One region of the Nocardia sp. NPDC004711 genome, then DNA from elsewhere that is predicted to be linked to it. Evidence: riboswitches for the same ligand, from Rfam matches in the RefSeq annotation. Region 1 holds a riboswitch; the other holds the start of a gene.
What was found. A riboswitch is a leader RNA that binds a small molecule or an ion and turns the genes downstream of it on or off. The one in region 1 is predicted to bind ZMP and ZTP.

Region 2: it holds a riboswitch for ZMP and ZTP, as region 1 does, so the genes downstream of both, ACWEKS_RS23930 (phosphoribosylaminoimidazolecarboxamide formyltransferase) here and glyA (serine hydroxymethyltransferase) in region 1, are expected to answer to the same signal.

The regions. Positions count from the first base shown of each region.
Region 1 covers NZ_JBSGCB010000025.1:87,714-92,415, reverse strand. The annotation lists gene glyA (serine hydroxymethyltransferase) at 23-1,318, opposite strand; ZMP/ZTP riboswitch at 1,424-1,508, opposite strand; gene ACWEKS_RS25585 (DUF885 domain-containing protein) at 1,878-3,077, opposite strand; gene coaA (type I pantothenate kinase) at 3,485-4,417, shown strand; gene ACWEKS_RS25575 (hypothetical protein) at 4,560-4,702, opposite strand, start outside.
Region 2 covers NZ_JBSGCB010000023.1:49,469-54,170, reverse strand. The annotation lists gene ACWEKS_RS23940 (cytochrome P450) at 1-99, shown strand, start outside; gene ACWEKS_RS23935 (DUF6400 family protein) at 429-659, opposite strand; gene ACWEKS_RS23930 (phosphoribosylaminoimidazolecarboxamide formyltransferase) at 1,167-2,312, opposite strand; ZMP/ZTP riboswitch at 2,341-2,420, opposite strand; gene ACWEKS_RS23925 (helix-turn-helix transcriptional regulator) at 2,949-3,944, opposite strand; gene ACWEKS_RS23920 (VOC family protein) at 4,049-4,447, shown strand.

The DNA.
Region 1 (4,702 bases):
GCTCTCGATTGCCCGGCGGGCCTCAGCCCAGCAGGCGCCAGTCCTCCAGGCCGTCGTACAGCGGGAAGTCCTGCGCCAGCGTGGAAACGCGCTGACGCAGCGAGTCCAGGTCGGCGGAGCCGGTGAGGGCGGCGGCGATGATGTCGGCGACCTCGGTGAACTGCTCGTCGCCGAAGCCGCGGGTGGCCAGCGCCGGGGTGCCGATGCGCAGGCCGGAGGTGACCATCGGCGGGCGCGGGTCGAACGGAACGGCGTTGCGGTTCACGGTGATTCCGATTTCGTGCAGCAGATCCTCGCCCTGCTGGCCGTCCAGCTGCGAGTTGCGCAGGTCCACCAGCACCAGGTGCACGTCGGTGCCGCCGGTGAGCACGGTGATGCCCTTGGCCTTGGCGTCGGGCGCGGTCAGGCGCTCGGCGAGGATCTTGGCGCCGGAGATGGTGCGCTCCTGGCGCTCCTTGAACTCCGCGCTGCCGGCGATCTTGAAGGCCACGGCCTTGGCGGCGATGGCGTGCATGAGCGGGCCGCCCTGCTGACCCGGGAAGACCGCGGAGTTCAGCTTCTTGGCGAATTCCTGCTTCGCCAGGATCAGACCGGAGCGGGGGCCGCCCAGGGTCTTGTGCACGGTCGAGGACACCACGTCCGCGTACGGCACCGGCGACGGGTGCAGCCCGGCCGCGACCAGACCGGCGAAGTGCGCCATGTCGACCCACAGGTAGGCGCCGACCTCGTCCGCGATCTCACGGAAGGCAGCGAAGTCCAGGTGCCGGGGGTACGCCGACCAGCCGGCCACGATCACCTTCGGGCGGGTGTCGCGGGCGATCTTGCGCACCTCGTCCATGTCGACGCGGTGGTCTTCCTTGGCGACGCCGTAGGCGTGGACCTCGTACAGCTTGCCGGAGAAGTTCAGGCGCATGCCGTGGGTGAGGTGACCGCCGTGCGCCAGATCCAGGCCCAGCAGCTTCTCGCCCGGGTTCATCAGCGCCATCAGCACCGCGGCATTGGCCTGCGCGCCCGAATGCGGCTGGACATTGGCGAATTCCGCGCCGAACAGCTCCTTGACGCGGGCGCGGGCCAGATCCTCGACGATGTCGACGTTCTCGCAGCCGCCGTAGTAGCGGCGACCCGGGTAGCCCTCGGCGTACTTGTTGGTGAGCACGCTGCCCTGCGCCTGCAGCACCGCGCGCGGCACGAAGTTCTCCGAGGCGATCATCTCGAGGGTGTCGCGCTGGCGAGCGAGTTCGCCGCCCATCGCGGACGCGACCTCGGGATCGAGTTCGGCGAGGGACTGGCTGTTGACAGAGGCGCTCGTCTGGGTCACGCCGCCGAGTCTATTGGCCGCTGCCGCCGAGCCGATCCGGGGGTTCTCTGTCTCGTTCATCGCGCACCTCCGTTGTCCGGGTACCCCGAATACGGCTCGGGGGTCGCCAGGCACCCAGGCGCGCGGTGCCGGACTTCGGTGCTTCCCGGTGGTTGCTTCCACCTCGAGTGCGCCAGTCGCGGTCCGGTCATCCTATCTCGCGACCGGCGGCGACCATCCGCCGGTCGCCACGCGCGAAGGAATCGTGCCCCGGAAATTGGGGGCAGAGGAATCGTCGGCGCAGGAGAGACGACCGAATCGCCGTGAGCGGTGGACATCACTATGAAATCAGGCTATGGCAGGGCAACAAATCTCGGTAATGTATCGCCGCGCTGGCACAGTTACGCCAGTGACATTGGCCCATCCGATCTTTCGAGGAATCTTTCATGAGCGCTGACGCCACCACCATCCAGTCCCTGATCTTCACCCTGCTCAAGACCATGTGCACCATGTCCAGCGGCGGCGCGTCCTGTGCCAGCTGGGGCGCGTAAGCACCAATCAGGACGTCGGGGAGTACCCCTCACATGCGGCGGATCGCGCCGGGTGTGAGGGGTTCGTCCAAGAGACGGCGAAAACGCTCGGACCGGTCTTCCGGATCGGCTGCCCGGTCCAGCCACCCTCCCAGCAATCGATATCCCTCCACATAGGTGGAGATATAGGCCCGCCACAGCGGCGATGACAGGAATCGCAGCGATTGCGCGGCCCGCTCCGGAGTGACCAGACTCCAGCGCTGCAGAAATTCCGACACCTCGCCGGCATCCCGCCGGCGATCGTGCAGCAGCAGCGCGGCATCCTGGCGCACGCTCAGCAGATTCGCGGACGCGTTCGAAATCCTTTCGGCGCGTTCGCCATCGAAGCGCAGCCCCAGGTCCGCGTAGATCTCCTGCGCCCAGCGGCCCCAGCCCGGGCCGACGATCGACTTCAGGGCCAGATCGGCCAGCCCCTCCGCCATCAGGCACTGCGGGGTGTTCACCAGGAACAGCGTCTGCTCGGCCTGCCCCGCGCCCACCAGCCCGGCCTCTTTCCGGCAGTGCTCGGTGTGATGACCCGGGTAGGCCTCGTGCGCGATCAGTTGCGGCAGCTGTGACATGTGCTGCTTGAGATCGGAATTGATGGCCACCCGGGATTGGTAGTTGCCCAGGTAATAGTTGAAGCCCGACCACGGCTTGTCGCCCACCACTTCGTATTCCACGTGCTCGTGGTCCGGCAGCGGATAGCGGTCGCGCACGAGTTCCCGCAGCGCGCCGGAGAACGCGGCCACGCATTCCTTCAGGCGTTCGGGCGGAATCTCGTCCTGGCGGCGGTGCACGGTAATCCGGTCGAGCAGTTCGCCGTCACCGGGCAGCACCTCGTCCAGCTGCCGGTGCGCCTCACGGTAGTTCTCGGTATCGCCGGGGGTGATATCCACGTCGAAGTAGGCGCGGACCTCGTCGACGAAGTTGATGTCCTCGCCGGCGAATTTGCGGCCCGAGCATTCCATCGCCCGCAGGTGCGCATCCAGGAATTCGACGCGCTCCGCGGGGAGGCCCGCCTCGGGCAGTTCCTTGCGCAGTGCGGCTGCCCCGTGGGCGATATCACGCGGCTCCGGCGCGGGCGCGTTCTCCACCTCGCGGCGCAGGCCGGGATCGCCGGTATAGGCGTCCACGAAACCCTCTTCGAGCCGGTCGAATGCCAGACCCAGCCGCAGATATTCAGTGACCAGTGGATGCGCTCTGTTCAATTTGCCCTCCGCTTCGCTCCGGGCGGGTTCGCGGCCCTGGAGGTCTCGATTCTTCCCTCCCTCCGCTCCTCCGCTGCGCTCCCCCGCTCCACTCAGTCCAGAATCGAGACGGGCCGCGAACCATTATGTCCTTCAGCCGCCCGTATCAGCCTGTCGTGCAACCTCACCGGATACGCCCAGGGGCTGAGGTGTTGCCCATCTCACTAGAGTTACCCGTCAGTAGCAACACCTGGTGTTCACCCGCATGTTGGAGCCGAGCACAATTCGGCTATGCGTGGAGTGTTGGCCGGATCGCCGGGCACGGCGACGATGCGGCTTCCCGAGAGCTGTTGTTGTCGGCCGGCCCGAATGCGGGGACACGAGTGTCGAGTACGGGGACGCGGGTCTCGAGTGCGGGGACACGAATAATGGCGCGGATGAGCGAGCCCAGCCCGTACGTGGAATTCGACCGCAAGCAGTGGCGCACCCTGCGCAAGTCGACTCCCCTGGTCCTCACCGAGGAAGAACTGGTCGGCCTGCGCGGTCTGGGTGAGCAGATCGACCTCGAGGAGGTGGCCGAGGTCTACCTCCCCCTGGCCCGTCTCATCCACCTCCAGGTCGCGGCCCGGCAGCGCCTGTTCGCCGCCACCGCCACCTTCCTCGGCGAGACCCACCCGGACCGTCAGGTGCCGTTCGTCATCGGCGTGGCGGGCTCGGTGGCCGTCGGCAAGTCCACCACCGCGCGTGTGCTGCAGGCGCTGCTGGCGCGCTGGGACCACCATCCGCGGGTGGATCTGGTCACCACCGACGGATTCCTGTACCCGACAGCCGAACTCACCCGGCGCGGCATCATGCACCGCAAGGGCTTCCCGGAGTCCTACGACCGGCGCAAGCTGCTGCGCTTCGTCACCGAGGTGAAATCCGGTGCGCACGAGGTGTGCGCGCCCGTCTACTCGCACATCGCCTACGACATCGTGCCCGGCGAATACCACTGCGTGCGCCAGCCCGACATTCTGATCGTCGAGGGCCTGAACGTGCTGCAGACCGGGCCGCGGCTGATGGTGTCGGACCTGTTCGACTTCTCGGTCTATGTCGACGCCCGCATCGAGGACATCGAGAACTGGTACGTGCAGCGCTTCCTGTCGCTGCGCAGGACCGCCTTCCAGGATCCGAATTCGCACTTCCACCACTACGCGAACTTCAACGACCAGGAAGCCAGCAACCAGGCCAAGGAAATCTGGCACAACACCAACCGCCCGAATCTGGTGGAGAACATCCTGCCGACGCGCCCGCGCGCGACGCTGGTGCTGCGCAAGGACTCCGACCACTCCATCAACCGGCTGCGACTCCGGAAGCTCTGAGCTCCCCCGCCGCCCCGGGACTTCAGCGGACAGCTCGGTGCCGTCGGCAGTTTCGCATCCGTGCCGGCGGTTGGGAGCCGAACCTATTGTGGACGTACCCGGCGAGTTACCCTCGCGTCACGAAATCAGTCGTCGCGTTGGTTCATAGCTTCCAGGCGGCATCGAGTCGGGCGCCGACGTCGATATCGGTGGCTGCCTGGATGTGCGGTTTGGAGATCTCCGTGGCGATATAGCGTGCGACGAAGCGGCGGATCTCGTGGTCGACGCTGGCGAGAATGCGTAGCA
Region 2 (4,702 bases), on a different contig from region 1:
ACGCCGATCCGCCCCCAATTCTCCTTCACCGGTGGCCCCAACGGGCCAGTCCCCATGCATATCAGCACCCGGAACACCAACCCGGCAGCCTCCGGGTAGCGATCGAGCGCGGCCGGCGCGGTGGGGGCGTCGAGTTCAGGGTGCTCGTCGTCGATCAACTCACCCACCGATGGCCGACCCCGTATCCGATATTCGGTGCGGGCTCCACGATGGTGAATCCGCCCTGGACGTGCCCGCGAAACTCTCGGCGCAGGTGCGGGTCTTCGCTACCGGCAACGGCCGTAAAACCGACTCGGCCGACCGCAGTGAGCTGTCGAACTCGCGCATCCTCCGCTCACGAAACGCAGCCGAGAGCCGGAGCGGCCAGGTCGCCACTCGCTGGAGGCAACCAGCCGAACACCGGTCATGGTTTGTGCTAGGCGGTGAGATCAGTCGGCGATAGGGCGCATCGCCCGATCCGGCAGGATGCCGGCCTGGACGAGTTCGTCGTAGATCCGCTGCTGCTCATCGTCGAGATTCGAGTACAGCATGTCGTACGCCAGTTCTTCCTCGGCGAGCACCGCGACCGGATCCCAGTCGTCACCGAGCGCCTCGAGGACGGCGCTGCGCCGTCGCACCTCGTCCAGCGTGAGGTCGTAAGCAAAATTGTGGTCGGCCATTTGGCATCTCCAACCAGGTTCTTTCCAAAATGAATTGACGACGATGCCCAATCACGCCGCCTTGGGCAATGACCTGCATCACGTTTCACGGTTGGACTTCGTCACATTTGATGCCCGTGCGCGCGGACTGGACCGCGGAGTAGATGCGTCCACATAGTCGCCACGACACATCCACCGCTGAAATCGGGCGTGGCGACGCCACACCGCCAACAGAGCGGAACTCGCCAATGGCCGTCGCTGGCGAGGTCCTATTGCCAGCCGACCTGATGCTATTTACTCCGACGCGAAAACCCCGCACCGATCGAACCCGAACTGGGCCGTACGACATCAGCGGCCGGTGACGAGCGCGCGATATTCGGCATTTCCGTGCACTCCTGGCCGGGCCCAGTCGGGTGAGATGATCTCAGCCCGTTGATCTTCGGAGTGTTCGCGCTGGCCGGTTCGGCCAGCGCGGTATCCGGCACGAGCGGATGATTGCGATCGATGGGCCTCGGCAGTCGCCGCGATTCAGTGGTGGAAGAGTCGAACTCCGGTGCGGGCGAGGGTGATGCGGTGTTCGCGGCAAGCATCGGCGATAACGTTTGATTGGAGAGCACCGCCGGGCTCGATGACGAGCTCAGCCCCATGTTCGGCAGCAACGTCGATGTTGTCCCGGAACGGTAGGTACCCGTCGGAGACGAGTGAGACGCCCGCGAGCTGATGGGCCCAGCTGACCCGTTCGGCCTCTTCCAGGAATCTGTGGGATCGGGTGAGGCTCGAGACGAGCTCACGCGATTGTGCGGGAGTGAGAGTGCCTGCGGCGGTGGAGATCTGCCAATTCAACCGTTGCTGACGCGCCATCGTCGCAGGCAGTGGCATCTGTTGAACGGCGGGGTGCCGCCGGGTCCACCAGGTGCGTGCCTTACTTCCGGCGAGCAATGTGCAGTCGATTCGCGACTGCTGTCCGGCACCGACACCGATACTCATGCCGTCCCGGACGTAAACGACGGAATTGGACTGGGTGTACCGGGCGGTCACCATGCCCAGCAGTGCATCGATCGTCGCGTTGCGGCTGATGGGGTCGCCGACAGCCACATGCAGCAGGTCTTCGGTGATCGGCGAATGGTCGCAGTCCTGTTCGAAGCTGACGCCGAAGACAGTTCGAATCTCCGTCTTGGGTGGCTGGAATGCGGGATCGATCTCGAATACGACGAATCGCCCGCCCTTCTTGCGGCCCAATGCCGCTACAGTTCCGGGTGCATAACCCGGCGCGATGATGCCATCGGAGACGACCGAGGCCAACAGTTCGGCGAGCTCGTGATCAACCGGTTCGGACACCGCGATCATGTCGCCGTAGGACGAACGAGGATCGGCGTCGCGCGCCCGCACATAGGCCGTCGTGATCGGGCCCACCGAGCTGTCGCCCAATCCCCAACTGTCACGCATGGTTTCATCGAGGTCTCCGGCGAGCGCCGCACCGGCCGGGGAAACGTGCTTGAACGATGCCGCAGCCGCCTTGCCTGTGGCGCGACTGGCCTCGGCGACCAGTTGCCAGGCATTGAGCGCATCGAGGTAGTTGATCATCGACGCCGCGCCGTGCACCACTCGAATATGGTCACCGCCAGCCGATACCCGCGCCTGTTGATGTGGATTCATGCCATAGCGCAAGTCCATTGCCATACCCCGTCTCTCGTCTCGAGATGGGGAGCACCCAGGCGTACGACGCTCCGATACTGCGCTTCCTCGTGGTCGGCCCACGTAACGCCAGTCGCGATCGACCACACGCTAACCCATGACAGACCGAACATCCAGACTGACCAAGGCGCACTGGATTTCGGTATGTGCGTGCGCTCGCACGGCAGGCCCCGCAGCCGACTCCAACCATACGACCAGCGGGAGAAGAGCACGCTGCCATGCCCGCATGAACGGCTAACCCAACCGTTCTAAACGTGCACTACAGCTGAGGAATTGGCGCGAAACGGGCTGTTGCAAATTAGGCGCGGATTTCAGCCATGACCTGAGTACACATGTCTACGTGGACCGCTGTCGACCGATCATGCAGGGCCGCAGGTCATTTGCCCCCGACGTGACGTCACAATCGCCGACTCGGCGCATTTTGCAACAGTCCGGAAACCACTGTTCTACGGCGGACTGTGCGGGACTGCACCGGTCGCCGAAACTCGGCATTTGCCTGCAGTGCCGGCTGCCGTACGGCGCTCGGGCCGTTGGGCTTCCGGCGCCGCGCGCCGGCCGGTCGAACAGCGCGGGTGGCGGTATTCCCGTACGTTCGCGCGGTGTGGCGGCATAGGTCTACCGGTGGGCTTCGGATGGACCGTCGGCGGCTGCGGTGAGTCGGCGGACCAGGGCGCGGACGGCGTCGTTGAGTGCGTCGGGGTGTTCGATGACGAACGGGAGGTTCAGGCCGGCCAGGACGGGGGGAATCCAGTCGAGCTGTTCGGCTCGGATTCTGACCCGGACCCACGGGTGGGTGTCAGGGGGTGGTGAGTCGATCTCGTGCACGGTCGCGATCGTCGCGGGGAGCAGTGGGCGGACCTGGGTGAGGGTGCCCTGGACTCGGATCGATACCTCGTACCGATAGGGCGCCGTGGCAAGTGCGGACAGCAGATGCGCGGTCGGCTCGAATCCCGCTGGCGGAGTGAACGCTCCGGGCAGTGTCGTCACCGCCGTGATGCGGTCGAGCCGGAACTGACGTACTTCGTCACTGTTGCTGTCCATCCCCGTCAGGTACCACCGGCCGGAGTGGGCGACGAGCCCGTATGGATGTACGGTCCGGTCAGTGCGGCGCCCGTTCCGGTCGGTGTAACCGATCGCGACAGGTCGGCGCTCGCGGGTAGCCTCGGCGAGCCGGAGGAGGACCGCGGTCTCGACGGCGACCTCCGAGCGGGCATCCTCGGTGAATTCGGCGGTGCTGATCAGTGCGTCCAGCCGCGCCGTCAGACGTGCGGGCAGGACACGACGGAGTTTGGCCGTCACGCTGTCTGCCGCGTGGGCGGCTGTTGTCGATTGACCGACGCCGCGGGTGGTGAGGAGTCCGAGCAACACAGCCACCGCTTCGTCATCGGTCAGCATCAGCGGCGGCATTCGGTACCCCGGGGCGAGGCGGTATCCCCCGTAGCGGCCACGCACCGATCGAACAGGGATCTCCAGGTCGGTGAGATGGGTGACGTATCGCCTGACGGTGCGTTCATCGACGCCCAGCCGTCCGGCGAGTTCGCCGACGGTATGGGTGCCGCCGGCCTGCAACAACTCGAGGAGGGCCAGCACTCGGGCGGTGGGGCGCGTCATCAGAAAATTCTCGCATGTATACCGGGCGGAAACTGTCCGGTATTGGCACTAACGTGGCCTGCGGGCGGCGCAACCGCCGCCCCAACCAACAAACAGGAGTACGCATGAATCTCGTCTCGATCCGTCTGATCACCGGCGACATCCAACGACTGGTCGGCTTCTATCAGCACCTGACCGGTGTCGAAGCCACCTGGGCGACACCGGATTTCGCCGAAATCGTCACACCGTCCGGCACACTCGCGATCGGAAGCACCCGCACCGTCGCGTTGTTCGCGGCCGGCAGCGCGCGCCCAGCGGACAACCACACCGCGATCATCGAGTTCCTGGTCCCCGACGTCGATGCCGACTACCAGCGGTTGCGCGATACGGTCGACGATTTCGTCAACGAGCCCACGACGATGCCGTGGGGCAATCGCTCATTGCTGCTTCGCGACCCCGACGGCAACCTGATCAACCTCTTCACGCCGGTCACCGCGCAGGCCGTCGCAAAATTTGCCCGCTGACATCCGCGCGTCGGCATGTGTGTGCGGGCGCCTGTGGGGCGCTGGGCTCATCGATCTTCCACAGGCCCGCGCCGGCCGGTTCGGGCCGCGCACTATGCGGCATAGCGCTTCGGTCCCGGGCCGCCCGCAACAGCTGGCGTCGTAGCCGAAAGACGGCAAGAACACCGTGGTCGCGCCCGTCCACAGCGTTCAGTGATGGTGCTGAGCGATGGTCAGGATCCACTCCTCAGTCGTAATCGCCGGTGAGCAAAGGCG